Regions from separate parts of the Bradyrhizobium sp. Leo78 genome, predicted to be linked through region 1. Evidence: riboswitches for the same ligand, from Rfam matches in the RefSeq annotation. Region 1 holds a riboswitch; each other region holds the start of a gene.
The links. Region 1 has a riboswitch for S-adenosylmethionine ahead of AC5ZG1_RS16045 (O-succinylhomoserine sulfhydrylase). Riboswitches for the same ligand answer to the same signal wherever they lie in the genome.
Positions count from the first base shown of each region.

Region 1 (9,879 bases):
CGCGTGATCTTCGGATGGCTTGCGAGCACATCCGCGATCTTCGCTGCCGTCTCGGTCTGCGCCCGGACGCGCACCGCCAAGGTCTCCAGCCCCTTCAGCAGTATCCACGCATTGAACGGCGACATCGACGGCCCGGTCTGGCGCAGGAAGTTATGGATATGCTCGGTGATGAACGCCTCGGAGGAGAGGATGATGCCGCCGAGGCACCGTCCCTGGCCGTCGATATGCTTGGTCGCGGAATAGACCACGACGTCGGCGCCGAGCGACAGCGGGCTCTGCCAGATCGGAGTGGCGAACACATTGTCGACGATCAGCCGTGCGCCGCCTTGATGCGCGATCTCGGCAATCGCGCCGATGTCGAGCACGTCGAGCGTCGGATTGGTCGGGCTCTCCAGGAAGCAGGTCTTGGTGTTCGGCCGGATCGCCTTTTTCCACTGGTCGAGGTCGAGCCCGTCGACCAGCGTCGACTGGATGCCGTAGCGCGGCAAGAGGTCCTCCACGACGTAGCGGCATGAGCCGAACATCGCTTTCGAGGCCACCACGTGATCGCCGGCCTTCAGCGGCGCGAGGATCGCAGTCGTCACCGCCGCCATGCCGGTCGCGGTCGCGCGCGCAGCTTCCGCGCCCTCGAGCTCGATCATGCGGCGCTCGAACATCGAGACGTCGGGGTTGGAGAAACGCGAATAGAGGAAGCCGGGATCCTCGCCCTTGAATCGCGCCTCGCATTCCTCGGCCGTGGCGTAGACGAACCCTTGGGTCAGGAATATTGCTTCGGACGTCTCGCCAAATTGTGAGCGTAGCGTTCCGGAATGAACCAGCCGGGTTTCGGGGCGGTAGCGTGTAGCTGCAGACATTAGGACCTCCAACGTGACCATTTTCGTCCTTGGGAAAATGGTCACAAAAAAACCGGCCTGAAGGGCCGGGATCGCTGAGGTCCCCGGCCTGTTTAGCGACTTATTTAACGTGGCTGCAAGCCGGCCGGCTCAAATCACCACGGGATAAGTCATGCTGATATTCGTTCCCGCCCTTTCCGTCAAGGCGGGCATCGGCTAACCGATAAAATCCATTTTTTGGGCCTTTTATGGCTCTAAGCCGTCTTGAGGGACCGCGTCTGTGTCGTTCGTACTGCAAGACGATGCCAATGGGATCCTGCCCGACCGCATGATCGCGGCGATGGCGGACGCGGGCCTGATCCTGCCGGTCTATCCCTTTGTGGAGAGCCAGATCCAGCCCGCGAGCCTCGATCTTCGCCTCGGCGACATCGCCTATCGCGTGCGCGCGAGCTTTCTGCCCGGTCCCGACGCCACCGTTGCCGAGCGCATCGACGAGCTCAAGTTGCACGAGATCGATCTCGCCGACGACGCGGTGCTGGAGACCAATTGCGTCTACATCGTGCCGCTGCTCGAGAGCCTCGCTCTGCCGCCGGAGATCGTCGCAGCTGCGAACCCGAAGAGTTCGACCGGGCGGCTCGATGTCTTCACCCGCGTGATCGCCGACTGCACGCGCCGTTTCGACATGATCGGTGCCGGCTATCACGGCCCGCTCTATGCCGAGATCAGCCCCAAGACGTTTCCGATCCTGGTGCGCGAGGGCTCGCGGCTGTCCCAGGTGCGCTTCCGCACCGGCGATGCCATCCTCAGCGCCAACGAGCTCGATGCGCTACATGACGCCGAACGCCTGGTCGATATCGACGATGCCGATCTCACCAATGGCGTCGCGGTTTCGGTTGATCTCTCGGGCGAGAATTCCGGCGGCTTCGTCGGCTATCGCGCCAAGCGCCACACCGGCGTAGTCGATGTCGATCGCCGCGGTGGTTATCCGGTCGATGATTTCTGGGAGCCGATCCGCGCGCGCCCCGACGGCAGCCTGATCCTCGATCCCGGCGAGTTCTATATCCTCGCCTCGAAGGAAGCTGTGCAGGTGCCGCCGGACTATGCCGCCGAGATGGTGCCGTTCGATCCCTTGGTCGGTGAATTCCGCGTGCACTATGCCGGCTTCTTCGATCCCGGCTTCGGCTATGCCGGCGCCGGCGGGCAGGGCGCCCGCGCCGTGCTGGAAGTGCGCTCGCGCGAGGTGCCGTTCATCCTCGAGCACGGCCAGATCGTCGGCCGCCTGGTCTATGAGAAGATGCTGGCCCGGCCCGATGCGATGTACGGCCAGCGCATCGGCTCGAACTACCAGGCCCAGGGCCTGAAGCTCTCGAAGCATTTCAGGGTGTGATCGCGAAATCTCCTGTTGCTCATTTGGTACGGTTAGCCTGAATCACAGATTACATTCCTTGTGACCACCATAACGACACAAAGACGTCGTGGCCTATCTCAGGGGGCGACGGCTTGATGGGTGGTCGGTGGACTACACTGTAACCTGTTTCGGGGTCATTGCGGCTTGGCTCGCCTTCAATGGACTTGTTGCCATTGCACTGACCTATTGCTCTCCGGGTGAGCGCCTTTGGCGCCGTCAGCCATCAGAACCTGTCGACCGCGGTCGTAGCCGCCACCCTTCGGAAGGGGAAACGACAATTTTGATCGTGTTCGAGGCCGCGTAGCGCTCGCTTGGTCTCACATGATGCCGGGTTGTGGCCTCGACGCATCGACAGTGCCGGAAATGTTCCCCTGCGGTCGAATCCTTTTGACTGATCAGGGACGAGATCATCCCCTAAAGGCATGTTTGATGCAGTAATTTCATGTCTGATTATATTGAGCGTCGGTATTCTCATAGCCCACGCTATCGACGCACTTCGACCCTAGCGGCCGGATGTCGTCGCCGGACATTTGAGGTATGCTCGGCACATGCAGGATCGCGACACCCTGTTCGACGCCTTGCGCCGCTCGGCCGACCCGGTCGTGGTCGATGCCGTCGATAATCTCGTCCAGAACGGCCGTGACGAGGAACTCGCCCGGCTCAATGCCGTGGCCTTCGCTGCCGGCAGCGGCCTGGACGAGGAAAAGGTCATCGCGGCCCTTCTGCACGCATCGCGGCTTGGGCTGTTCGAGATGTCCTGGAACATTCTATGTCCGAGCTGCGGCGGCATCCTCGGCGCCAACGCCACGTTGCGGAGCGTGCAGAAGGAGGACTACCATTGCGCTTTCTGCGGGGTGGCGAGCGAGCCGGTGCTGGACGAAACGGTGGAGGTCAGCTTCACGGTCAGCCCACGGATTCGCCGCATCGCCGCCCACTCTCCGGACGAACTCGGCTTCTGGGACTATCACCGGCAGGTCTTTTTCGGGACGGGGGTCGTCTCCCCCAGGCCGGACGCGTTCGCCGAGCTCGCCAGTAAGGCTGTGTTGGAGACGATCGAGCTGCACGCCGGCGAACGGATGATTCTGGCTCTGCAACTTCCGGCGCAGCCCGTGATCGTCTTCGACCCGGTGACCCATAGTGCCCATTTGATCGAGACCTCAGGCGAACCGACGGCGGAACGCCGCGAGCTCTCGATGATCTTCATGAACGCCCCTACCGGCCTCAGCCGCATCACCCTGTCTCCGGGTCCATTGCGTCTTCTGCTGGATAACCGAACGGAGCGCCGGATTCTGGTCGGCGTCTATGTGACGGGCCCGGAGCTGGAGCGGCTGATCGGCGGCCGGCGCCCCTTCCTTACCGCCAAGCGATTGCTGACGAACCAGACATTCCGCGACCTCTATCGGACGGAGACCCTCGACGTCGAGCAGCGGCTCAAGATCATGAGCCTGACGTTCCTGTTCACGGACCTGAAGGGGTCGACCGACCTGTACGATCGGGTCGGCGATCTCGTCGCCTATGATCTGGTGCGCTCGCACTTCCAGATCCTGAACGAAATCGTGGCGTCTGAATCCGGCGCCGTGGTCAAGACCATCGGTGACGCCGTAATGGCGACCTTCCCGGTGCCGCACCGCGCCGTCTCCGCCGCCCTCAAGATGCGCGATTCGATGCGAGCGCTGAATGTCCGGCGGGGCGCGGAGGAACTGATCCTGAAGATCGGGATTCACGAGGGGCCCTGCCTTGCCGTGAACCTGAACGACCGGCAGGATTACTTCGGCCAGACGGTGAACATCGCATCGCGGGTGCAGGCTTTGGCCACAGGCGACAGCATCTTCGCCACCCAGGCGGTGGTGCAGGATCCGGAATCGGCCCGACTCATTTCGTCGCGCGGGGTGGATCCCCAACCTCAGGTGATGACGCTCCGCGGTGTCGGCGAGCGCATGCCCATCTTCGCGATAAGCTGACCAGAGCACTTTAGCCCGGTTGGCCGCCAGCGGCGACATGGCCCTTTCCGTTGCGGCCGGGGACCGACGTCGGACGGGCTTCACAGATTAAAAGCCTGCCGGCTTGCCTTTCTGGTTCGGCGAAACACAGTTCTGGCAGATATTCAGTTTGCGCCTGAGCTGATCGTCATCAGCCCGCTGGCGCGCTGCTTCTTCCTCCCAGTTCGTGGATTTTGACGCCGAACCTTGCGCCGTTTCGTCCTTCCGCTTGCGGGCCGTCCGTTGCTGCGGAAGAGAAGGGATGGCTTCCGCTGGAGGCTGATAGAAGCCGTCTATATCGGCGCGGCCCAACGAGCCCTGCTGGGCATAACAGCACTCGCCGCATTGGCAGGATACTGCGGCCAACAGTAGGCCAGCATAGATGAGCTTCATGGACTCCCCTCCGGCACAATAGACCACCGGGCCGTGGCGGCAGCGATGCTCTTATAGCAGCAGTTTCTCAAGTCCCGTCGATGCGCGCGATAGATTATGACGGCATCGGACGGGGCGCCTGCCGACCTGCGCTCCCTTGGGCCCGGGGAGCCGCGCAAAATCTGTCTTGGAAACGACCGTCGAGGAATTTGGCGAACTCCGTCAGCCCTGGCGGACGCCGGGGCTGACGAAAGCGAAGCCCTGGCGAGAGCCCGCCGCGATCACATTGGCGGGCCGCTCCAGTCGAAGCGACAAGTTGAAATTTGAGGATTGGCCAAGCTTTGCACGGCTGACCATTCCTCGTTCAACCGCCTTTCGACAAACCCACGTTCAAGATCCGTAAGATTGGTCCCCAGCAGCCGCCGGTATCGGCTGATGTTGCTGTCATGGGCCCGCAGACGGGCGACTTTCTCGTCGGTCATCGAGCATCCATATGCAAAAGAAATCAATTTTGAGGCTACCAAAATACCGTCGTTGCTTGACGCCTTTATGAAGCTTTCGATCAGCTCGCTCTGAGCGTTCGGCAATTCACAAAACTCCGCCGCCGGGCTCGAAATGCAGTCTCCCGGCGGCGTTTGCCTCAATTGGTGCCCTTGCAAATACGATCAGGGCCCGTTGCAGTCACCCGCTGGCGATGCGGGGTGGCCGCCTACGCGTTGGCGCCGCCGTCGATGGTAAGCTCGGTGCCGTTGATCGAGCGCCCCTCCGGCCCAGCGACGAATGCGACCAGCGCTGCGACGTCCTCTGCCTTGCCGTAGCGGGGGATCGCCATCCGGGCCCGCTGGGCGGCCGCCTGCTCGCCTTCGGCGGGATTCATGTCGGTGTCGGTCGAGCCCGGATGCACGATGTTGACCGTGATGCCGCGGCCGCCGAGATCGCGCGCCAGGCCCTTTGTCCAGGCGATCAGCGCGGATTTGCTCATGGAGTATAGGCTCATGCCGGGACCGGGCACCTGGGTCGCCAGATTGCTGCCGATCGAGATGATGCGGCCGCCTTCGCCCATGTGCGCTGCCGCCGCCTGGGATCCGACCACCACAGCGCGGACGTTGACCGCGAGCGTCGCATCGATGTCTTCGAGGCTGAGTTCGTCGATCGGTCCGCCCCTGAAGATGCCGGCATTGTTGACGAGGATATCGAGACCGCCGAGCGCCTCGGCGGCTTGATCCACGGCCGCCTTGACCGCAGCGGCATTGGCGCTGTCGGCCTTGATCGCAAATCCGCGCCGGCCCAAACGCTCGATCTCGGCGACTACCGCCTGCGCCTTGTCGGCCGAACGTTCATAGGTGATCGCAACGTTCGCGCCATCGGCGGCGAGCCGCCTTGCGATCGCGGCGCCAATCCCGCGGCTCGCGCCCGTCACCAACGCCCGCTTTCCCTGCAATGCGCTCATGTTCCATCTCCATTTCTGTGTTGATCGATACAGAAATAGGTTGGTTGCGCCGGGCGGTCAAGCTAATTATGTATCGAACAACACAGAAATCGGGTGGACGGATGGTCGAACGAGGTCGCCCCAGGGGCTTCGACAAGGACGCGGCGCTCGCGCGCGCCATGGAGGTGTTTTGGGTCAAGGGCTATGAAGGGGCGTCGATGACCGATCTCACCACGGCGATGGGGATTGCTTCGCCAAGCCTCTATGCGGCCTTCGGCTGCAAGGAAGAACTGTTCCGGCACGCGCTGCAATTGTATAGCGCCACCGAGGGGCCTGAGATCTGGGATGGCATCGCCCGCGCGCCGACTGCTTTTGAGGCGGTGGAAAGCTATCTCATGCAGACGGCGAGGGCGTTCACGCGACGGAACCGGCCGACGGGGTGCCTGGTGGTGCTATCGGCGCTGCATGCGACCGAGCAGTCCGAAACGGTGCGGCGCGAGCTGATGGCGATGCGCACGAAAAACGTCGAGGATCTGCGGCAGCGCCTGCAGGAGGGCGTGGTATCAGGCGAGATATCGGCAAGCGCCGATCTCGCGGCGATCGCCCGATACTACGTCACCGTGCAACAGGGCATGTCGATCCAGGCGCGCGACGGCGCGACGCGGCGAGAGCTTGAACGCGTTGCGCGTGCGGCGCTCGCAGCATGGAAGCCCTTGACCAGCGCGCCTGGCTAATTCGCCGGCAATCGTCCCCGTCTTCTTTCGGGGTGCGACCTACTTTGCGAGCAGCTCGGTCAGGTCGGTCGAGCTCGAACAGCGCAGCTCATCGATTTGCCGGGCCAGCAGCAACGCGCTCGCCCTCAGCGCTTCCAGCTTCGAGGCCTCGGGATGTTGTCTTTCGAGTTCGGTGATACGGTCATTGAAGCCGGTCAGCTCATTCTGGAGCCGCGCGATCTCTGCCGTGGCGTCGGTGGACACCACCGGCGCAGATAGTCTGGTCGCCCGCATAACCATCTCCCCAAGTATGGTCGATGCTTCGTGAACCGAATTCGTGGCGAGACCGAGAAGCCATTTGGGCGAGGATGCGACGGCCGCGGGCAATGTTTGCGTTCGCGTGCAGCAAAGCCACAGTGGGAACCTTGGCCAGAGCGTTTTCGAGCGAAGTGGACACCGGTTCGCGTAAAGAAAACGCGTCAAAACAGGAATCCAGAGCTTCGGTTCTGATTCAATCAGAACCGAAGCTCTGATCGATCCGATCGCTATTTCGCCGCCGAATGCGTCGCCGGCGTCACGCGCCAGATCGTGTTGCCGACGTCGTCGGCGACGAGGAGCGCGCCGTCCTTGGCAATGCGGACGCCGACGGGACGGCCCTGGGCCTCGCCCTTGTCGTTGAGGAAGCCGGTCAGGATATCCCGCGGCGGCCCTGCGGGCTTGCCATTCGCGAACGGCACGAAGATCACCTTATAGCCGGAGCGTGGCTTGCGATTCCACGAGCCGTGCTGGCCGATGAAGGCGCCGCCGGCCATGTCCTGCGGAAAAAGATTCCCAGTGTTAAATGTGAGCCCGAGCGAGGCGGTATGCGCGCCGAGCGCATAGTCCGGCACGATCGCCTTTGCAACCAGGTCCGGCCGCTGCGGATCGACGCGGCTGTCGACATGCTGGCCGAAATAGCTGTAGGGCCAGCCGTAGAAGCCGCCATCCTTCACCGAGGTCATGTAGTCGGGCACCAGATCGTTACCGAGCTCGTCGCGCTCGTTGACGGTGACCCAGAGCTCGCCGGTCTGCGGATTCCATGATGGGCCGTTCGGGTTGCGCAGACCGGAGGCGAACACACGCCACTCGCCGCTCTGGCGATCGACTTCGAGCACGGCGGCGCGATTGGCCTCGGCCTCCAAGCCGTTCTCGCCGACATTGCTGTTGGAGCCGACGGTCGCATAGAGCTTGCTGCCGTCGGGGCTCGCGGTCAGGTCCTTGGTCCAGTGATGATTGATGGTGCCAGCGGGCAGCTCGGTGAGCTTCACGCCGGCCGCGTCTATCTTGGTATCTCCCTCGTGATACGGGAAGCGCATGATCGCATCGGAGTCGGCGACGTAGAAATCATTGCCGACCAGCACCATGCCGAAGGGCGAATTCAGGTCTTTCAGGAAAATGCTGCGGGTTTCGGCGACACCGTCCCCGTCGGCGTCGCGCAGCAGCGTGATGCGGTTGGCGCTCGGCACGCCGGCGCCGGCCCATTTCTGCGCCTGCTTGTAGATAAAGCCCTTGATGCCCTTGCCGTCGTCCGGCTTCGGCGGTGCGTTGCTTTCGGCCACCAGCACATCGCCATTCGGCAATACGTAGACCGTGCGCGGATGATCGAGCCCGGTCGCGAAGGCGTTGACGGCCATTCCGTTGGCGGCCATCGGTTTGGTGCCGGCGGGCCACGGATTCGGCGTGGCGATATCGACGGTCGGGATCAGCGAATGTTCGGGCGGCGGCAGCGCCGGCGCGGCCCCGTAGCTCTGTGCGACGGTCTTGGTGTCCTCCGGGTCATTGCAGGCGGAAAGCGACAGCGCCAACGCGCCGATCGAGATTGCCACGAGCAGATTCCTGCGCATGGGTGGGCTCCCTAAAGATGGTGCAGGGACAATCCGTTGCGCGGTCGAATGTTCTTATCGTTCGGCGTGAATTTCGTGTGGTGGGAAAGGCTACCCACCTACAATCGTGCAGGGGGCCCCTGCGCCGGGCGCACGTGGGATTGATCGCGGCCGTGGTAGGGAAGCACCCGCGCCGCGGCATTCAGACCGCGGGCGTCGGAGTGGAAATGCCCGATATTGCGGTTGCCGAAATACCTGTCGACGAGGAAGAGCGCCCGCTGCCACCGCCGGTGACCGCCCCGGCGCGCAACCGCCTGCTCGACGGGCCGATCCTGCGCACGCTGTTGTGGCTCGCCTGGCCCAACGTGATCGCGCTTTCGGCCGGCACCTGCGTGGTGATCGCCGAGACCTCCTATATCGGCCGGCTCGGCGTCGAATCGCTGGCCGCGATGGCGCTGGTGTTTCCCTGCGTGATCCTGACCATGACCATGTCGGGCGGCGCCATGGGCGGCGGCGTGGCCTCCGCGATCGCGCGGGCGCTCGGCGCCGGCGAGGTCGAGCGTGCCTCGACGCTCGCGGCGCATGCGCTTCTGATCGGCATCAGCTTCGGGCTGGTCTTCATGCTGGGCATGCTGATCTTCGGGCCGCATCTTCTGGAATTGCTCGGCGGCCGCGGCAACGTGCTGGCGCAGGCGATTGCTTACAGCCAGATCTTCTTCGGCGGCGCCGTGCTGCCGTGGCTGATGAACACCATGGCGGGCGTGCTCCGCGGCACCGGCAACATGAAGCTGCCCTCGACCATGATCCTGTCGTCCGCGGTGTGGCAGATCATCCTGGGCGGCACGCTGGGCCTTGGCCTCGGCCCCATCCCGCAATTCGGCATGCGCGGCGTCGCGGCGGGTTCGCTGATCGCCTATTCAATCAGCATTGCCGTGATGGGCTGGTACCTGTTCTCCGGCCGCGGCCGCGTCGTGCCGAAGCTCAGGGGATTGCGCATCCAGTGGGCGATGTTCATCGACATCCTGAAGGTCGGCGCCATCTCCTGCTTCTCGCCGTTGCAGTCGGTTTTGACCATCAGCATCTTCACCCACATGCTGGCGAATTTCGGCACCGCGATCCTGGCCGGTTACGGCATCGGCGCGCGGCTCGAATTCATGCTGACGTCGCTCGCGTTCGCGACCGGCATCGCCTCAGTGCCAATGATTGGCATGGCGGTCGGCGCCGACCGTATTGCGCGGGCGCGGCGGATCGCCTGGACCGCGGGCACGGTGTCGTTCGTCTCG
Region 1 covers NZ_JCAMOT010000010.1:219,786-229,664, forward strand. The annotation lists gene AC5ZG1_RS16045 (O-succinylhomoserine sulfhydrylase) at 1-854, opposite strand, end outside; SAM riboswitch at 926-1,005, opposite strand; gene AC5ZG1_RS16050 (2'-deoxycytidine 5'-triphosphate deaminase) at 1,162-2,220, shown strand; gene AC5ZG1_RS16055 (adenylate/guanylate cyclase domain-containing protein) at 2,790-4,202, shown strand; gene AC5ZG1_RS16060 (hypothetical protein) at 4,290-4,613, opposite strand; gene AC5ZG1_RS16065 (hypothetical protein) at 4,874-5,179, opposite strand; gene AC5ZG1_RS16070 (SDR family NAD(P)-dependent oxidoreductase) at 5,302-6,042, opposite strand; gene AC5ZG1_RS16075 (TetR/AcrR family transcriptional regulator) at 6,144-6,755, shown strand; gene AC5ZG1_RS16080 (hypothetical protein) at 6,795-7,028, opposite strand; gene AC5ZG1_RS16085 (PQQ-dependent sugar dehydrogenase) at 7,280-8,617, opposite strand; gene AC5ZG1_RS16090 (MATE family efflux transporter) at 8,824-9,879, shown strand, end outside.

Region 2 (9,301 bases), on a different contig from region 1:
CGACCATAGTGCTCCCCTGGATCGTGAACTCGGAATTCCAAGGTGGCGCATCAAAAGACCAACATAGCACAGTCTAAACGGTTCTCAAGTCGGGTGAGTCCAGTTCAGCAATTCAGGCCGCGGCAGGCGTGGCTCTTTGGCTACCGTGCCCCGGGCTTGCCTGAAAGAGCTTGAGCGTGAACTGATCGCGTATTGCAATGCACATCCATGAAATGGAATCATCGAAGCGGTAGACTTGTTGCTCAAGCAAGAGAGATTTACGAGCGGGTTAAGCTGAAAGTACATCTGCATCAGCGTGACCGTTCAGGACGATCGCTCCAACTTGACTATGCGCGCGCCACTTCTGATCAAGACCGATAGGTGAAATTCCAATTGTTCTTCGTGCTACGTTGCGGTCCATTTTTTGCTTCCTCGTAAAAGCGTTTGACACGCCAACTTTAGCCTCGGGAAGCCCTTGTGCTTGCTCGTATGCGTATTCGCGTTGAACGATGTCGCACAAGATCAACATCATCAACTGCGACACCATCGCCCCGCTCCGATGCATCCGGCAGACTACGGCAACAGCGCACCACTATCCTCGACGTCCCGATTAAGCCACCACGCATCGAGGCAATCGGCCGCCCAAAGATTCGTTGTGTCAGTAGGGCAGCCAATGACCGTCCAAAATGGCAGGGCGAAGCCGCAAACGCGTCCGGTACCCTAGTTCGTATTTAGCAAGCTTCCGAGAGCGGCCCGGCTCCGCAGTCGCCCAAGTCCGCGGTCCCGATCCGCAGAGGGGCGGGTCTCTTTATCCGCCCGACTGCGGTGCTAGTGACCGCTCTGGAAGAACTATCCGAACCTGCTATACTGATCGTGCATCAAGAAGAGGCTGACGCCTCGCCGACCTGCCATCCCGGGCAAGGTGGTTTCCGCAAGGAGATGCGGCCAATTCGGCAACGATACGGGTCGCGCGGCCGTCAGCCTCCTCGCCAGTGCGACGGAGGCTATTTTTATGTCTGACATGTTTTTGGATCGCCCCGATAAGCACCAGGGCGCATTCGTCGATCCGTGGAGTCATCAGCCACAGCATCAAGGGGGATATTCCCGATCACGCGGTGTTTGCTGGAGCATGGCACCTAAACGTCGGAATCGACACTATTCACGAAGCTCTTTTTCTTGCACTTGATGACCGCGGTGACCGGCTGTGGTCGCTGACTACATCCACTGACAACTCCACGCGGGAGCGTCTAACCGCACGTGAGCGCGGCGATCGCGACTGGATCAAGCGGAAGATCAGTTGTGGCTGTGTGACCGGAGCGGCTCGCGCCGGAAGTCCGCGCGGAGCGGCGAGCATCCTAATGAACAGACTACTCCGCTCTCGCCTTCATTTTTCAGGCTCGGAGCCGCCCTACATGGCCGGCCTGCTGACAAGCCAAGAGATGGCGGGCATTGTTGATGCCTTCGAGCAGGAGTTAAGACGGAATACGATGGCGGCAGAAGTGGATCAGCATGGTAATGAGGCCACAATTATCACTGCGGCGCGAGACCTTCAGCTCCAATCTCCGACCTGCAGGCCACAACACGATCGCCTGGATTGCGGATTGTGCGCGCCGAAAGCATTTCATCGAGATATCTGCCTCTCGCAACCAATTTTATTGTGGTTACTGTAAGCGAGGCGGGGGACCGGCGAAGCTTCGCGCCTTTTGCGAAGAGATTAACAGTAGAGATGGCGTGGCATGACGATGAAGGATGATCAGAGAGCCGAGGCTGCGACTATCGACCGAAAGCGACTTACGTTTCGCTGATTATCGTCCGGGACGGCGGCGTCGCCTCGCCGAACTCCTCGCGTTCAACCAACAGCTTGAGGCCGAAGCTGCTGAAAGAAAGCAGGCGGCGAGTCAGGTGCGCCAGCTGCTTGGCGGAAGAGCTTATGGGATTTTTGAGAAGGCTATTTGGCTTTGCGATCGGCCCGGGGGCTCCGTTGACGTTTTTGTTCTGACCGCGCGCGCCTGCGCAAGCCTGCAATGACAGGGGAAATTGCGCCAAAACCGACCTTCATTGCCTTCTCCTCTATTGCCGACTGACATTTAATGTGAAATTAAATGATATATAAAAAATAAAGGTACAATAAGTTAATTACCGAACCTTCCCGGTCATATCAGGTTACTTCCTTTCCAAAGAAGGAGGGCGGCTGGTATGCGCGCTTCAACACGCAGTGCCAAAGAGCTTTGCGAGCAACTCGCGTCAGATACCGATGTGCTCGCACAAAAGATGTCGGATTTGCTTTCGCTTCGAAAATTCGTTGCTGACGCTGAAATCGTCGCCGCTTCGCATGGCAGCATACCGAGCGCGCCGCTAATGGGCCTTGATGGCCCGGCTACTGGCGGAAGGAGCTGGCGTTTGCCGCATCGAACTGTTCAATAGATCTCGCAATGTAATCAAATTGTCCAGCGTCATAACAATGCGAGCACGCACGACGCTTTCATGTTCAATCCGATCCGAATCGAATGGTGGACCTGCCTTTGGGCGAACGGCGCTCCGCACCGCCGGGAAATTTAACGAGTGGTAGCGCGGCAGTGGCATTCGATCAGACTGCGAGCCAAAAAGTGATCACACCCAGCAACGCAACAAGCAAAGCGCATTCGAGTTTGTGGTTGTAGGAACGGAGAACTCTGCTGTTCCATTTCATGTCAATTCTCCTTGGCTGAATTCCTAGCAGCGCGTAGCCGAAGCGTTGGGCCGGGCGTCGAACCGTTAGAAGGTCGACTACACCGGCTATCACCTATCGGTATGGGGCTGATACTGCGGCTTCTATCCGGGCTTGAGCACTGGAATTTATGTCGGAGCCCGCACTCCTGGCGAAGTCAGCCACTTATTAACGTGAGAGGCAGCATCTATCTGGCGGGCCTTCCGCAGAAGCTCGTCGCGACGAATGCCATGGGGCATGCCTTCGGCCTGTTTGCGCAGGCTGATCGCTTCTTGCGTTAGGCGGTATTCGAATGTGGATGATGACAACTTGAAACGTCGACGATGCGACATGCCACTACTCCCTGTTCGATTTGGCGGGAGCGTTACCGAACTCTCAGTCACCGATATGAGCCGGGGGCAGCGCGATGATGTAAGCGACTAGACGCCCTTTTCATCCGGGAGTCGACATAATTCGAGTCAGGCGCTGCGAATCGCCATGTCGGACGCCGAAGTAAGTAAAACAGGGCGCTATTCCCTTCAATCGGAGCCGCGTCCCGCGAAGTCTCATGGGCGCTCATCAACAGCATGTCGGCTTCCCAGACCTGCCACTCCCACTTCCGCGGGAAAAGAGCAATCAGCTTCACTTCAAGCAGGCGCATCGCGGGAAGTTGACCATACAGCGCGATATGCGCTCCCGACCGTCAACATTCCAGTGGTCAATGGCAGCCTTCATATCGCGTCTCGTCGGGTCGTTCACCTCTTCCGCCATTGCGCGACCGCCGAGCCTACGAGGCTGGCCGCGTGTTGATGCTTGCGAGCTCTCGACGCTCGTCATCCGATAACCGCCAGCCCTTGCATTGACTGCAAAGCTGCCTGAAGACGTCATACAGTTTGCTTCGCGCAACTTCGACAACTTCGGTGTCGTCAAACTCGCGGGAGTTCACAACGACTGGCAATGAAAAACGGATCTGACCGCTCTCGAACTGAAACACCAAGCGAACGTCCTCACCCCGTTCGTTGGGCGAAATCATCTCGATACGCGCGATCTTGATCTTGAACTTGTCCATCGCGTCACCTCGCTAGAGCCCCTGAATACCATTCTGGCGCATAACCGAAATGAGCTTTGACGACGGGTAGTGACCGGCCGGCGGGTCTCGCCCAGACCTAGCGGATTGCAGAGGTCCGCAGTCGGTGGTGTCCGTCTGCTGTCCTAAGCTAGCATTATCGGTGGCTTTTTGAACCAAGCGGGCGGCACGGTATTAAGACGTTCATGGCTGAGTCATTCGGTACCGAATTTACGATTGTTGAAGCAACGGGCGATGATGCGGTGACCCGCCCAAGCAGGCAACTTTGGGTAGTCGCAGCTAAACCGAGCCAAGCACTTACCCTGGTTCTGACGGCTGTCCCGGAAGGCTGGACAGCGGAGCTTGCGACAGGACACCTGACACGCCAGCAGTTGAAAGAGCTGCAAAACCTACATCTCAAGCCTGGCGAAGTGCACAAGCTGATGACGTAAAGGCCGGCCCTGGCCGGCGCATTTCGGCCGCGAGCCCGCGTTCCTTGCTAAGTAGGGAGCCAATAGACCGCCGGGAGTTAAACGACGCCACCCGTCCGCTGGTCGCATCCAACCGGATCGGGCGAGGGTGTTGCAATAACAAAACGGCCCCAGTGTGTTTGGGGCTGGGGCCGCCAACCTGGTGGTGACAGGTTTTCTTCCGGCCGGGGCTTAGGGGGCTGATAGCCGGAAGCCGAGACTCGACGATCACGGACCGATTTGGTTTGGTTCCTATCTAGCGAGACGCAGTGAACCGCCGATGCCGGGCTGCGCGCGGCGGCAAATCAACGACGAATGCGGCTGTGATGAAGGTAACTCGCGTGCCTGGCCGAAAGATATGGCTACCAGGAAACCTCTCGGTTTAAATTCGACATCACCAACTGAAGATCGATTGAGCTAAGAAAGTCGTGCAATGGCGGCGGTCCTATAAAGCCCATCCGACCGCCAGCATCCCAAACGACGACGGCGAAACCCTGCAGCCCCGCTGCATGCGCCCGCCGCTCCATCGCGATCAACTCTTGCGATTGAACAGATTGCGGCTGGCTATCGAACGAGCTTTCCACAGGGAAAATAATCAAGTCCTGCCCCTGCTCATGCAGATAGGCAACCTTGTAAGTGGGCATCGTTCTACCCTCAGGTTTGAGGGATGGTTTTAGCACTACTTCCGGCCATGAGAGCGGGGGCCGAAGCCTGGAGCGCTAAGACTCGACGCTGGCCGAAGGTCTTCGTTCCACGCGGACGCACGAGAGCCAAGTGTTCCCGTAGGTAGCGGGCGAGACGGGGATCCTCAACCTCCCTTGCAGGCGAAAAGAATCATGCAGCAGGTGAAGCCAAGCGCGTAGAGAAGGGGCACTGCCTGCCATAGCTCTATCACGGTGAGTTCCCTGCAAGCGTACCGATCTCGGCGTGCATAGCATGCTATTCCGGAGGCGACGATCGAAGACTCCGCTACCCTGTGGAAAGGGATCTAGGCTGATGTGAGTGGCTTGACAAAGCTCGGCGTTGGCGGGCTCGTGCGGCGCACAGCTACAAGACCCGAGCGTATTGGCGCGACGGCACCACCCCGTCAGTTCCCGGCGATGTACCGGATAGCCGTGAAGGCGCCGATCGCTACGAGTGCGGTCACAGAGAGGGACAACAAAAATCTCATAGCGACGTCCTACCGACCGGCTGCGGTTGGTGGAAGTGCGATCCAGAATGCGGAGAGGGCGCTGAATTTCTTAATGACTGACGATATCAACTCGTTCAATAGGCAAATCGGTAATCTCCTGATCAGGCTAAAGCGTCAGCTTGTACTGCTATCAAGCAAGAAGCTCACAGGTTTCTACTGCAACCCCATGTCGATGGGGTTGGATAAACTGAGCCATAGCACGCTGCGCAACCGGGAGCTTTGATTGATGATTAATGCACCCGTCCCCCGCCGCAATACTCATTTGGCGAATGTTCAAAGACGCCTGCTTGCAGCCCAGTATGTCTGTATGTCGACGGACAAACAGAGGTATTCCATCCAAAACCAAGCTGCCGCCATTGAGCTTACGCGCATGCGCACAGCCTAACTATCATCCGCACCTACTCGGACGAAGGAGAGAGTGGTCTAAGGATTACGAACAGATCCGACTGGCTAGCCTGATTGAGGATGTTCGGTCAGGGCAGGCCAACTTCGATCATCTTCTCGTCTAGGACGTTCACGAACGCGCTGAAGTATGCCTTTCCGGGCCACAAGCCGGGAAGCGTCCTCGTCTCTTTGTCGAAAGGAGACGGCATCGAACTATCGGCGTCCGATAACGGCGTCGGCCTTCAGGACAGCACCGATCCGGCTGGACTGGGTTCGCGCATCGTCCAGCTTCTCGCCCACCAACTCGATGGCGAAATCGCATAACGGTTGAATCCGGGTCTGCGCGTGCGGTTGCGGCGCATCCGCGTTAGCGTGACGTGGCTCCGTCCTTGGACGCACCGAGCCGATCAAGCAGAGATTTCAGGGACGGAGGAAGTTCCCTCTCGACGGGCATCCGCGGGCGCAGCGGCTCGCGATTTCCGCCGCGATGTCGATAGAGACCGGGTTCCTCATCGGACCGGGCTAGGCTTCTGCCAACATTCGAACATCGGATTGGTTGCGGTCTCCGGCCAATGTTCACTTTTGAACATTTCCACGGAACGAATCGCTAAGGTTGTACTTTCCGCTTGGGAGCTGAAATCCGAATAGCGCCTGTTGGGAAAGCAAGACGTGGCGGGACGAGAGTATCTGAACCGACAGGCGGCCACCCTGCTCAAGTTCGCGAAGACGACCACCGATCCGATGGTCGCCTTGGGCTTGGTCGAGAAGGCTGCTGATCTCAAGGAGCAGGCCGAGGATCCGCGGACCGACCGCGGCGACGAAGCGCCCGATGCTGCCGGCGACAGCTAATCCCCCAGGACTGCCGGCGGCGAAAGGACCCTCACGTGACCGAACCCGGCCGCATCAGGTCGAGGACGAATTTGCGATTCAGGCCCAGGCAGGATCGATCCCAACTTTCCGGTCGTCTACGTGAAGCGGCGACGCCGAGGTCTGGAAGTCGCAAGTCGTCTCGAACAGCGTTCGCCGGGCAACTGGTTACCGCAGTCTCGCAGCTTCTGAGCATGGCCGGGCCCGTGTGACGGCGGCCGGACGACTGAGCCGGAACTTCAGAGTAGCGTCAGGACCGCGACCACCACGACTAGGCCCGTCGCGGTCACGCACCAGCATGACAGTTCAAGGACCCGCATAATCTGCCCCGTTGAAGGGCCTGCCCGGTCGCGACCCTATACCCGGAACCCGGCATGCGGAACCGAAACTTTTCGGCGGCTTCACGTGTTCACGACGGGGGGCGCAGGACACGCGAGGCCTTGCCCATGAATCTCATGCCGTTAGGCGATGTGTTTCTCACGGTCGCGATCATGACCTTGGCCTTCCTGGGGGAGGTCGCCGTTTTCGCTCTCATCGGAATCTTATGAATCAAGCCCGTGCCTTGGCGCGAGCCTGGCGGGCGCACCTAGTCATCCTCGAAAGAACGCGGGAGCCGCGATGTCTACCGTCGCCTTGGCCACCCCCGGATTCCTACGGTCGCATCGATGCGTAATCGTTTACCATCCGCGATTATCTTCAGCCCATGGACGTCGAGTACGACCCCGAGCGCGAGGCGTTTGCGGCGATGAAGCTCGCCGCCGAAGCCGATGGAGCCGAACGGCAGAGCTGGATCAACGCCGCACTGGCGTGGATCGAACTCACTCGCCTGCGGGCGCCGGCTCGCCGCGAGTGCGACGTGACGGAAGAGGCGATTTGGGCGGTTTCGGACTGACACTCCGGATAGGATTCGCCGATCGAATCCAGAACATCGCGGACCTCGGCGACAGCCTCGACCGGAGAGACCCCGGCCGGCGAATCCCGACGTGCGATGTCGAAGGCCCGCTCGCGAGCATGGGGTCGGCGCGGTCCTGCATCCACCCGTGCTCCTCGCACGCGCGTATGGCGCCAGCCTCCTGCAGCACGCTGATCGCCCAGCCGCGCAGCGTCCTGATCGCGGGCCGCTTTTCCTAAACATCAGCATGAGATCGCTCCTGACGGGGGACGAATCCTTGCCGACCGTGCCCCGTTCCGGGCTGCTAACACAGACCAGGGATTCAAATTGCCGTAGCTCCGGCTTGTCCACCTGTTCCGCCGGCCTGTATACACGCTTAGGCGGCGAGCGGCGGATCTTCCTTCTCACCGGTTGCAACGATCTGGAGCGCACCATCCGGAAGCGGGCGCTGCAACGCCTCGGCCTCGTCCCAAGGCGCGCGCATCCAGACATCGTACTCCTCGGCGGTGGTCAGGATCACCGGCATCGCCTTTGGGATGGACGCGCTTGACCTCTGCGTTCGGATCGCAGGTCAGGAAGCCGAAGAGGTCGGCCGTGATCTCGCCTTCCTTGGCCTTGCGGACAGACGTCCAGTTGGTCCAGAGCCCGGCAAACGCGTGGAGCGGCCGGCGCTCGTCCGGCGCGAACCACACCGGCACTTTCTTGCCGTCGATTGTGTCGTATTCGGAAAATGACGTGAACGGCACCAGGCAGCGGTGCTCCGGACCGAGCCATCGCTTCCAATGCGCGCTGTTGATTTTGCGGATATTGGTGGTGCCGCTGTCAGGCTCCATCCTGAGCAATGCCTTGAAGTCGACGGTCTTGCCCTTGGCTTCGAGCTTTTGGGCGCGCTTTTTGGTGGCCTCGAAAAGAGCGCTCTGCGACGACGGCGTGCCCCACCGCGCCATGACGATCTCCCGCCCATCGGGCGCATTGCGGACGATGGGCGCAGGATAGTCCGGAAAGCTGCCCGGCATGACGGCAGGTTGCCGACACGGCTGTTAAGGGCCCCAAATAGGCGCCGGATCGCGTCGACGTTTTTCGTCATCGAATAGAGATTGCACAAAGTCACGTCACCGGAGCGGAGCGCTGTGTCAGTTGAAGAAGAGCCGCCATAGGACGCCGGCCAGCCTTAGCACATTTGCTGCACCGGAGGCGGCTAGCTAAATCGTGCACGAACGTGGTCGGCGGGTGAGGAAGGGCGGCCAGATCGATGTCGCGCCGTGTCTTGCAGCGGGAGCATTCGATCTCAAGCCAAGTGAAGCCGCCGTTGATTGCTTGATGGACGGTCGGCGAAGGGTCGATCGCTCACCATCCGCCCACATCCGTTCGTTCCAGCTGTCGCAGAGCAATCGGTCCGCTTGGCGGATAAGTGCGTTGCCTTTGCTGCGGGCTATCACGTATGACCCACTATTATGGTGGGCCTCCGGAAGGAGCCCTCCGCCGGTCAGGGCGGCCAGCTTTCCCTTGACCTCGACTTCGAAGCTTTCCCACGGGCCTTTCGGGTGGACGATGACGCTGTGCACAAGCGACCTGAAGTCGGCGACCAACGGGCCGCGGTCGTCCTCCGCGCTTGCATGGCTTGCTATCGTGTCGGCGAGCGCATTGACGGTCTCGATGTAGCGGTCCAGCGTTGCTGGATGCAGTGAGATGGGGGTAGGGGCCTCCTCGAGGGCAGCCAGTTCCGCCTCGACGCGCAACCGCTCCTGCTTCAGCTCGGCGATCC
Region 2 covers NZ_JCAMOT010000067.1:13,053-22,353, reverse strand. The annotation lists gene AC5ZG1_RS40830 (gluconate 2-dehydrogenase subunit 3 family protein) at 1-7, opposite strand, end outside; gene AC5ZG1_RS40825 (hypothetical protein) at 269-526, opposite strand; SAM-I-IV-variant riboswitch at 850-950, shown strand; gene AC5ZG1_RS40820 (hypothetical protein) at 1,392-1,649, shown strand; gene AC5ZG1_RS40815 (hypothetical protein) at 1,771-2,025, opposite strand; gene AC5ZG1_RS40810 (hypothetical protein) at 2,176-2,403, shown strand; gene AC5ZG1_RS40805 (hypothetical protein) at 3,453-3,734, opposite strand; gene AC5ZG1_RS40800 (hypothetical protein) at 3,938-4,183, shown strand; gene AC5ZG1_RS40795 (hypothetical protein) at 4,564-4,845, opposite strand; gene AC5ZG1_RS40790 (hypothetical protein) at 5,209-5,616, shown strand; gene AC5ZG1_RS40785 (hypothetical protein) at 5,853-6,101, shown strand; gene AC5ZG1_RS40780 (hypothetical protein) at 6,447-6,626, shown strand; gene AC5ZG1_RS40775 (hypothetical protein) at 7,348-7,536, shown strand; partial or broken gene AC5ZG1_RS40770 (hypothetical protein) at 7,536-7,756, opposite strand; partial or broken gene AC5ZG1_RS40765 (SOS response-associated peptidase) at 7,913-8,641, opposite strand; partial or broken gene AC5ZG1_RS40760 (hypothetical protein) at 8,644-8,966, opposite strand.
Region 2: linked by a shared signal. The riboswitch ahead of AC5ZG1_RS40820 (hypothetical protein) and the one ahead of AC5ZG1_RS16045 (O-succinylhomoserine sulfhydrylase) in region 1 are both predicted to bind S-adenosylmethionine.

Region 3 (9,879 bases), on a different contig from region 1:
CGTTTCGATTTCTCGAAGTCGGAAAATGTCGACGCGGTGACAGTGTTGTGGCCGGCGCCTATGAAATTTGACGACGGCGCCGGCGGCACCTCGCTCGGCTACAAGCACCAGGTGGTGCTGCCGCTTCGGATCGTCGCCAAGAGTGCGGACAAGCCGCTGACGCTGCGCGCCAACATTAACTATGCGGTGTGCGAGAAGCTGTGCATCCCTGTGGAGACCAGCGTCGAGCTTGCTTTTGCGAGCGTCGCCTCCACCGAGGACGGCGCGCTGTCGTCCGCGCTCGACACCGTGCCGAAGCCGGCCAATATCGGCGATCCCAACCCGGTGACGATCCGCGACGTCAAACGCAGCGGCAAGTCGACCGTGCTGGTCGATGTCGCCGCGCCCGAAGGCAAGGACGTCAGCCTGTACGTCGAGGGACCGACGCCGGACTGGGCCCTGCCGGTGCCGAAGCTCGAGCCGAACTCCCCACCCGGGGTGAAACGGTTCTCCTTCGAGCTCGACGGCCTGCCGCCGGGCGCCAATCCGGACGGCGCCGCGCTGAAATTGACCCTGGTCGGCGGCGACCGCGCCTACGAGTTCAACACCAATCTGGAGTGAATTTGTAGCCCGGGTGAAGCGCAAGCGTAACCCGGGGACAGTGGCCCCGCGGAAAGACGGGCCCCTGATTGCGCGGAGCCTGTCATCGGGCGCGCATCGCGCGACCCGTTGGCTCCATCCGGGCTACGGTTTCACCGTTATCCACCCAACCCATTCTTAACGTTTCGTTGATAGTTCAGGGCCCCTGTCGCAAACGCGCGGCATTTTGGGAATTTTCGCCTTGGCCGTGATGGACGCCCAATCCGCAACCGCTTCGCCCACGGGCATGATGGCGCGTATGCGCGGCCTGATCGGCGGCTCCGGCGAGGCATCCGTCACGCGGCGGCTCGCGGGGACGATCTTCGTCATCCGCGTCGTCAGCGCCGTCGCCGCCTATCTCTCGCAAATCCTGCTCGCGCGCTGGATGGGCAGCTCGGACTATGGCGTCTATGTCTATGTCTGGACCTGGGTGCTGCTGCTCGGCAGCATGATGGATTTCGGCATTTCCGGCTCGGCGCAGAAGCTCATTCCGGAATACCGCACGGCAGGCGAGCACGCGCTATTGCGCGGTTTTCTCTCCGGCAGCCGCTGGCTGACTTTTGCGGTGTCGACCGCCGTCTCGCTGCTGCTCGTAGGCCTCGTCAAGCTGCTGTCGCCATGGATCGGCACGGATACGGTCGTGCCGCTCTATATCGGCTGCCTGACGCTGCCGGCGTTCGTGGTCGCCAATACCCAGGACGGGATTGCCCGGTCGCATGACTGGATGCGGCTCGGGCTGATGCCGCAATTCATCGTGCGCCAGGGACTGATCATCGGCTTCACCGCGGGCGCCGTCGTGCTCGGCTTCGATCTCGGCGCCACCGCCGCGATGCTCGCCAGCGCCGCGGCGGTGTGGATCGCCATGATCGGCCAGATGCTGGTGCTGAACCGCCGCCTCGCGGCCCACGTCGAGCCGGGCGAGAAGGCCTACGACATCAGCGGCTGGCTTGCGGTCTCACTGCCAATCCTGCTGGTCGAAAGCTTTTATCTGCTGCTCTCCTACACCGATGTGCTGGTGCTGCAGCAGTTCCGCTCCTCCGAGGAGGTCGGCGTCTACTTTGCCGTGGTGAAGACGCTGGCGCTGGTGTCCTTCATCCACTACGCGATGTCGGCGACGACGGCGCATCGCTTCGCCGAATACAACGCGCTCGGCGACAAGGCGCGGCTATCGGCCTATGTCACCCATGCGATCCAGTGGACGTTCTGGCCTTCGCTCGCCGCGACCGTCCTCCTGCTCGCCTTTGGCAAGCCGCTGCTCTGGCTGTTCGGGCCGCAATTCGTCGTCGGCTACGACATCATGTTCCTGGCCGCCATCGGCCTCGTGGTGCGCGCTGCAATCGGCCCGGTCGAACGTCTGCTCAACATGCTCGGCCACCAGAAGATCTGCGCGCTCGCCTACGCGCTCGCCTTCGTCATGAACCTGGTGCTGTGCGTCGCACTGGTACCGCGCTTCGGCGGCCACGGCGCCGCCATAGCGATATCGACGTCGCTGAGCTTCGAGACCGTGCTCTTGTTCTGGATCGTCCGCCGGCGGCTCGGGCTGCACGTGCTGGCGTTCGGGAAGATCGGTTCCGGCTGATAGCAATCCCGGGCCGCGCCACATGTAATCGCAGCATGACCGCAGCAGACCTGAAAGATCTTCTGGAACGCGTTCAGGCGTGGCCGAGGCTCGCAAGGCGAGCTTGCTGCCGTTGCGGAGCAAATCGAGAGTGAACTGCGAGGCGACGCCCATGTCGTCACTTGTGGCAAACTGTGCGCGATCGACGACGCCATAGCTTCGATCGATGCCGACGACTTTGCGACCGACCGCGAAGTGGAGCGAAGCGAAGCAATCCATAGCGCCGCAAGTGGAGGCATGGATTGCTTCGCGGAGCCTGTCGTCGGGCGCGCGTTCGGGCGACCCGTTGGCTCGCAATGACGAAGGCTGTCATTCCGGGGCGATGCGAAGCATCGAGCCCGGGATGACGGTGGAGAGTGTAGCGGCTAATTCGTCGGCATCACGTAGGCGTAGATGCGGCCGCGGGAGACCGGGGCTTCGCGGACGCGGTTGCCGTTGTTGCCGGAGATCATGATCGGATTTCCCTTGGCATCGATGCCGGTGATGATGCCGACGTGGCCGCCGCGGCGTCCCCGCGACATCACGGCGATGGCACCGACCTGCGGGCCGGAGACTCGCTGCCCGTAACGGGCGAACGAGCTCGCCATGTCGGAGCCGGTGCCGCGATAACCCGAATGCTGCAGCACCATGTTCATGAAGCGCGCGCACCACAGGCTGCCGCGGCTGGTCGGGTTGCCGCCGAGGTGACGGCGGGCTTCATCGACGATGTTCGACGAACCGAGGCTTGCCGCCTGCTGAGGCTCCGGCGACAGACTCGCATTGCTATCGGCAAGATCCTGCGCCTGCATCCGCGCTACGCCGCGCTCCCAGCGCGAGGCGCGCGTCATGTGGCGGTGACGATAATGCGCATGGTGATGCTTGGCATGATGACCGGCATGATAGGCCCTGGCGTGGCGCCCTGCGCCGTGATGAGGCCGTGCCGAAGCGGGAGAAATAGAAGCGACGATAACCGTCGAACACAACGCCAGCGCCAGAACTCGAAGCAACCGGCGGAACGCACGCAACTGAACCATACTTCCCATTTTTTCCTTCTGTTACACCCCCGTTTTCCCAGGTGCGCCCGTCTGTGGATGACATCTGGATGACAGCCGCAGCGCGTTTTGTGCCGCTCAATGTGGCAAGACAAAGATGTCGTGCCGCGCTGCGGCGAAAAATTGCGGGACGATTTCGCGAACATTTGGCGGCGAAAAAGAAACGATGCCGCCGCATTGCAGCCGTGAAGGTTAATTGCAATCCTCGCCGCGCAGGCTCACAAGAAGGAAAAGGTTAAAATGCCCTATGCCGTCGCCAAGGATAATGTCCGCCTCTATTTCGAAGAGGTTGGGAGCGGAACGCCAATCATCTTCCTGCACGAGTTCGCGGCCGACCACACCAATTGGGAGCCGCAGATGCGTTATTTCTCGCGCGGCCACCGCTGCATCGCCTATTCCGCGCGCGGCTACACGCCCTCCGACGTCCCGCCATCGGCCGAGGTCTATAGCTACAAGCATTTCTACACCGATGCGCTCGCAGTGCTCGATCATCTCGGCATCGCCCGCGCGCATTTCGTCGGGCTGTCGATGGGCTCCTATTCGTCGCTGCAGGTTGCGCTGAATGCGCCCGAGCGCGTGATGTCGATGACGCTCGCAGGCGTCGGCTCCGGCTCAAGTCTCGAACACCTCGACGCCTTCCGTGCGCAATGCCGGGCCAATGCCGAGCAGTATGAGACGATTGGATCGGAAGCGGTCGCCAAGGTGACGCGCGAGGCGCCGGGCCGGATTCCGTTCCTGGTCAAGGATCCGCGCGGACATGCCGACTTCTATGCCGCACTCGCGCGCCACGATGCCAAGGGATCGGCCAACACCATGCGTAGCTTTCAAGGCGGCCGGCCCTCGATCTACACCATGGCGGAAGCGATCGGACGCGTGCCGACGCCGGCGCTGATCATCTGCGGCGACGAGGACGACAATTGCGTCGAGCCGAGCCTGTTTTTGAAGAAGCATTTGCCCGCGGCGGGGCTGACGTTCTTCCCGAAATCGGGACACGTGCTCAATCTCGAGGAACCCGCGCTGTTCAACGAGATGGTCGAGCGGTTTATTGCGTTGGTGGAAGCGGGAAGGTGGCTGCCGCGCGATCCGCGGTCGATGGTGTAACCGTCATTCCGGGGCACGCGAAGCGTGAACCCGGAATCCATTCATCCACGCGTTTTGCGGCGCAATGGATTCCGGGCCTGCGCCTTCGGCGCATCCCGGAATGACGAGGGGAGGTGCTCGCGGCAACAGTTTAGCCTGTCATTCCGGGGCACGCGAAGCGTGAGCCCGGAATCCATCGAGCCGCAGAGTTCGTGGAGGAAATGGATTCCGGGCTCGATGCTTCGCATCGCCCCGGAATGACGGAGGAGAGGTCTTCCGGAATGACGGGGAGAGTACTCAGCGTCCCTTCCCGCCCCTGCTCAGCAGGAACACGCCCTGTTCGCCGAACATGTTCCAGACCCACCACGGCAGGTTCAGCGGCACCGGGCGGCCGTAGAGGTCGAGCGCGACGGCGCGCTCCATCTTGACGTGGATCTCGTCGCAGAGCTGCACGAAATCCTTGATGGTGCAGAAATGAATGTTGGGGGTGTCGTACCAGGTGGCCGGCAGATTTTCGGTGCGCGGCATGTGCCCGCCGATCAAAAGCTGCAGCCGCATCTTCCAGAAACCGAAATTCGGGAACGAGACGATGGCGCGGTGGCCGATGCGCAGGAGATTTTCCAGCACAGCCTTCGGCTGCCGCGTCGCCTGCAGCGTCTGCGACAGGATTACGTAGTCGAACGCATCGTCGGGATAGTTGCCGAGGTCGGTGTCGGCGTCGCCCTGCACCACCGCGAGTCCCTTGGCGACGCAGTGGTTGACGCCTTCGCGCGACAGCTCGATGCCGCGGCCATCAATGCCGCGACTCTCCAGAAGCTGCAACAGATCGCCGTCACCGCAGCCGACGTCGAGCACGCGCGACCCGGGCTCAACCATTTCGGCGACGAGAAGATGGTCCGGACGAAGGCTCGTGCTCGCCTGCGGCGCCAAGCCGGGCAGCGGCAGAGTTTGCTCCTGAAGCGCCATCACTTAAGCCCCGCATCGCCAAGGCCGCGCGACTTGCCCGCCGAGTGCAGGAAGGCGCGCGAGATGTCGAAGAATTCGGGCACATCGAGCAGGAAGGCGTCGTGACCCTTGTCAGTCTCGATCTCCGCGAACGAGACCCGCGCGCTGGAGGCATTCAGCGCGTGCACCAGCGCCCGCGCCTCCGAAGTCGGAAACAGCCAGTCGCTCGTGAACGATACTACGCAGAAGCGGGTCTCGACGCCGCGGAACGCCTGCGCCAGCACACCATTGTGGTCGGCGGCGATGTCGAAATAGTCCATCGCGCGCGTCAGATAGAGATAGCTGTTGGCATCGAAGCGCTCGACAAAGGACGAGCCCTGGTAGCGCAGATAGCTCTCGACCTGGAAGTCGGCATCGAAGGAGAATGTCGGCAACTCGCGATCCTGCATCCGCCGCCCGAACTTGCGATGCAGCGCCGCGTCAGAGAGATAGGTGATATGCGCGGCCATCCGCGCGACCGCGAGCCCGCGATGCGGATGCGTGCCCTGGTCGACATAGCTTCCGCCACGCCAATCCGGATCGGCCATCACGGCCTGCCGGCCGAGCTCATGAAAGGCGATGTTCTGCGCCGAATGCCGCGTCGAGCAGGCGATCGCGAGCGTCGAGAACACGCGCTCCGGATAGGCCGCCGCCCATTGCACCGCCTGCATGCCGCCCATGGAGCCGCCGACCACCGCGAACAGCGTCTCGATGCCGAGTTGGTCGATCAGCATCGCCTGCGCACGCACCATGTCAGGGATGGTGATGATCGGAAAATCCAGGCCCCATACCTTGCCGGTCGCAGGGTTCAGCGAGGCAGGGCCAGTCGAACCCATGCAGCCGCCAAGCACGTTGGAGCAGATGATGAAGTATCTGGAGGTGTCGAGCGGCCGGCCGGGGCCGACCATGGTCTCCCACCAGCCAGGCTTGCCGGTCACCGGATGCAAATTGTTGACATGCTGGTCGCCGGTCAGGGCGTGGCAGACCAGAATGGCGTTGGAGCGCTCGGCATTGAGCTCGCCATAGGTCTGATAGGCGATCTGGAACGGCGCAAGGTCAATGCCGCAGTCGAGCTTCAACGGCTGATCCATGCCGAACTTCGCCACCGGCGAGGACGGATGATCGGCCTCATGGGCGCGATCCTCACCCTGAATCGACGGACTCTTGATCGACTGCACCTTGGTCATTTGTGGCGCCTTCCTCCGACGCGGAGGTCCCGGACAGAAATCAGGCCATGAAAAACCCGGCCTGAACAAAGGTTCGGCCGGGATCGATCTGTCCCCGGCCTGTTTAGCGAATTCTTTAACGTGGCTGCAAGCCGGCCGGCTCAAATGACCACGGAGTGCTGGGAAAGTAGTCCCTTACCCGGCCTGCGTCAAGGCAAGTGGGGCCGTTAACCTAACCGTGACCTTTAGGCCGAGCTTGCGCCATCTGGCCCCATGGGACAGAACGGGGGCTCGCACTTTCTTCCTCTCCCCGCCCTTGCGGGGAGAGGGTTGGGGTGAGGGGCTCTCTCCGCGAACACGGTACCAGACGGATTCGCGGAGGCTCCCCCTCACCCGAAATTCAAGCTGCGCTTGAATTTCGACCTCTCCCCGCAGGCGGGGAGAGGTGAAGAGTCTGCTTGCTGATTGAAGAGAAACGACGGGCCCTAGCATGTCAAAACCGCCTCCGGCGCCGCCCTCGCTGGCCGAGTTGCGCAAAGAGATCGACGCGATCGATGAGCAGGTCCACCGCCTGTTGATGGCGCGCGGCGACATCATCGACCGCCTGATCAGGGTGAAGCAGACCCAGGAAGTCGGCTCCGCATTCCGGCCGGCGCGCGAGGCCTCCATGATGCGCAGCCTGGTCGAGCGCCATCGTGGCATCCTGCCGCTCGACACCATCGAGAGCATCTGGCGCGTCATCATCTCGACCTTCACTTATGTCCAGGCGCCGTTCTCGGTGCATGCCGATGTCTCGGTCGGCGAATCCATGATGCGGGATTCGGCGCGCTTCCATTTCGGCTTCGTGGTGCCTTACGTCTCGCATTTCAGCGCGCAGGCGGCGGTCGAAGCGGTGGCGAAATCGAAGGGCGACCTCGCGCTGGTGTCGGCCATTTCCAGCCGCACGCCATGGTGGATCGACCTCGAGGCCGAGGGCGCGCCGAAGATCATCGCGCGATTGCCGTTCCTGGAGCGCGCCGATCATCCCGCGGCGCTGCCCGTGTTCGTGATCTCGCGCGTCGCCGACGACGCGATGGTGACCGAGGTCGAGATGTGGAGCGTCCGCGTCTCCGGCTGGAACGCCGAGATCGCCCGCGCGCTGGCCCCGCTCGCCGAGATCGTCGCGGTGCCGGATACGGCCTTCGACGGCGCGGCGCTTTTGGTATCGGTCGCCGGCCGCGGCTTCGAGGAGATCAAAATGGCCCTGATCCGCGCCGGGGCCTCGGTGCGCTCATCGGCACTCGTCGGCAGCCACGCAACGCGCTATACGGTGCCCCCCGCCCCTACAGTCCGGAGCTAGAGAGTTAGAGATGTCCCGCCCCGTGCCGAATCCCGGCATCCTCGATATTGCGCCCTACACCCCCGGCAAGAGCCCGGTGGCGGAACCGGGGCGCAAGGTGTTCAAGCTTTCCGCCAACGAAACGCCCTTCGGTCCCTCGCCGAAGGCGATCGAGGCCTATAAGCACGCCGCCGAACATCTCGAGGACTATCCGGAAGGCACCTCAAAGGTGCTGCGCGAGGCGATCGGCCGCGCCTATGGCCTCGACCCGAGCCGCATCATCTGCGGCGCCGGTTCGGACGAAATCCTCAACCTGCTCGCCCATACCTATCTGTGCGAGGGCTCGGAGGCGATCTCCACCACCCACGGCTTCCTGGTCTATCCGATCGCGACCAAGGCGAACGGCGCCAAGAACGTGGTCGTGCCGGAGACCGACTACACCGCAAGTGTCGATGCGATCCTTGAGGCGGTCACGCCGCGGACCAAGCTGATCTGGCTCGCCAATCCGAACAACCCGACCGGCACCTATCTGCCGTTCGACGAGGTCAAGCGCTTGCGCGCAGGCCTGCCGTCGGACGTGCTCCTGGTGATCGACGCCGCCTATTCCGATTACGTGGTGCGCAACGACTATGGCCTCGGCCTCGAACTGTGTGCGACGACCGAGAACACGGTCATGACCCACACCTTTTCCAAGATCCACGGGCTCGCGGCGCTCCGCGTCGGCTGGATGTTCGGCCCGGCGCATATCGTCGATGCGGTGAACCGGATTCGCGGCCCCTTCAACGTTTCTACTCCGGCGATGCTCGCGGCGGTGGCCGCGGTCGAGGACACCGCGCATGTCGAGATGTCCAGGGTGCACAACGAAAAATGGCGGAGTTGGGTGACGGACGAGGTCCGCAAGCTCGGGCTGAAGGTGACGCCGAGCGTCGCCAATTTCGTGCTGATCCATTTCCCGACCGAAAAGGGCAAGACCTCGGCCGACGCGGACACGTTCCTCACCAAGCGCGGACTGGTGCTGCGTGCCGTGAACAATTACGGCCTGCCGCACGCGCTGCGCATGACCATCGGCACCGAGGAGGCCAACCGCCTCGTGGTCGAGGGCCTGCGCGACTTCATGGATCAGAAGTGAACGCCGCGCCGCACTTTCAACGCATCGCGCTGATCGGCTTCGGCCTGATCGGCGGCTCGATCGCGCGCGGCGCGCGGGCGCAGGGGCTCGTCGGCGAGATCGTCACCACCGCGCGCTCGGAAAAGACGCGCGCGCGGGTCGCCGAGCTCGGCATCGTCGACCGCGTGGTGGAGAACAATGCGGAGGCGGTCAAAGACGCCGATCTCGTCATCCTCTGCATTCCCGTCGGCGCCTGCGGACCCGTGGCGGCGGAGATCGCGCCTTACCTGAAGAAGGGCGCCATCGTCTCCGATGTCGGCTCGGTCAAGGGCGCCATCGTCAGGGACATGGGGCCACATATCCCCGATGGTGTGCACTTCGTGCCCGCGCATCCGGTGGCGGGCACCGAGCACTCAGGTCCCGATTCCGGTTTCGCCGAGTTGTTCATCAACCGCTGGTGCATCCTGACGCCGCCCGAGGGCACTGAGGCGGGCGCGGTCGACAGGCTGCGCGACTTCTGGGCCGCACTCGGCGCCAAGGTCGAGATCATGACGCCTGATCATCATGACCTCGTGCTCGCGATCACCAGCCACCTGCCGCATCTGATCGCCTACACCATCGTCGGCACCGCCGACGAGCTGGCGCAGGTGACGTCGTCGGAAGTGATCAAATTCTCCGCCGGCGGCTTCCGCGATTTCACCCGCATCGCGGCGTCCGATCCGACGATGTGGCGCGACGTGTTCCTGAGCAACAAGGACGCGGTGCTGGAGATGCTCGGCACCTTCAACGAGGATCTCTCGAAACTGACGCGCGCAATCCGCCGCGGCGACGGCGAAGCGCTGTTCGACCACTTCACCCGCACCCGCGCCATCCGCCGCGGCATCGTCGAGATCGGCCAGGATTCGGCCGCGCCGGACTTCGGCCGGCCGCATGCGAATCTGGAGAAGAAATAGCGC
Region 3 covers NZ_JCAMOT010000021.1:2,116-11,994, reverse strand. The annotation lists gene AC5ZG1_RS24585 (protein-disulfide reductase DsbD domain-containing protein) at 1-600, shown strand, start outside; gene AC5ZG1_RS24580 (lipopolysaccharide biosynthesis protein) at 821-2,197, shown strand; gene AC5ZG1_RS24575 (TIGR02594 family protein) at 2,602-3,249, opposite strand; gene AC5ZG1_RS24570 (alpha/beta fold hydrolase) at 3,508-4,368, shown strand; gene metW (methionine biosynthesis protein MetW) at 4,645-5,313, opposite strand; gene metX (homoserine O-acetyltransferase MetX) at 5,313-6,518, opposite strand; SAM riboswitch at 6,601-6,680, opposite strand; gene AC5ZG1_RS24555 (chorismate mutase) at 6,988-7,836, shown strand; gene hisC (histidinol-phosphate transaminase) at 7,847-8,944, shown strand; gene AC5ZG1_RS24545 (prephenate/arogenate dehydrogenase family protein) at 8,941-9,876, shown strand.
Region 3: linked by a shared signal. The riboswitch ahead of metX (homoserine O-acetyltransferase MetX) and the one ahead of AC5ZG1_RS16045 (O-succinylhomoserine sulfhydrylase) in region 1 are both predicted to bind S-adenosylmethionine.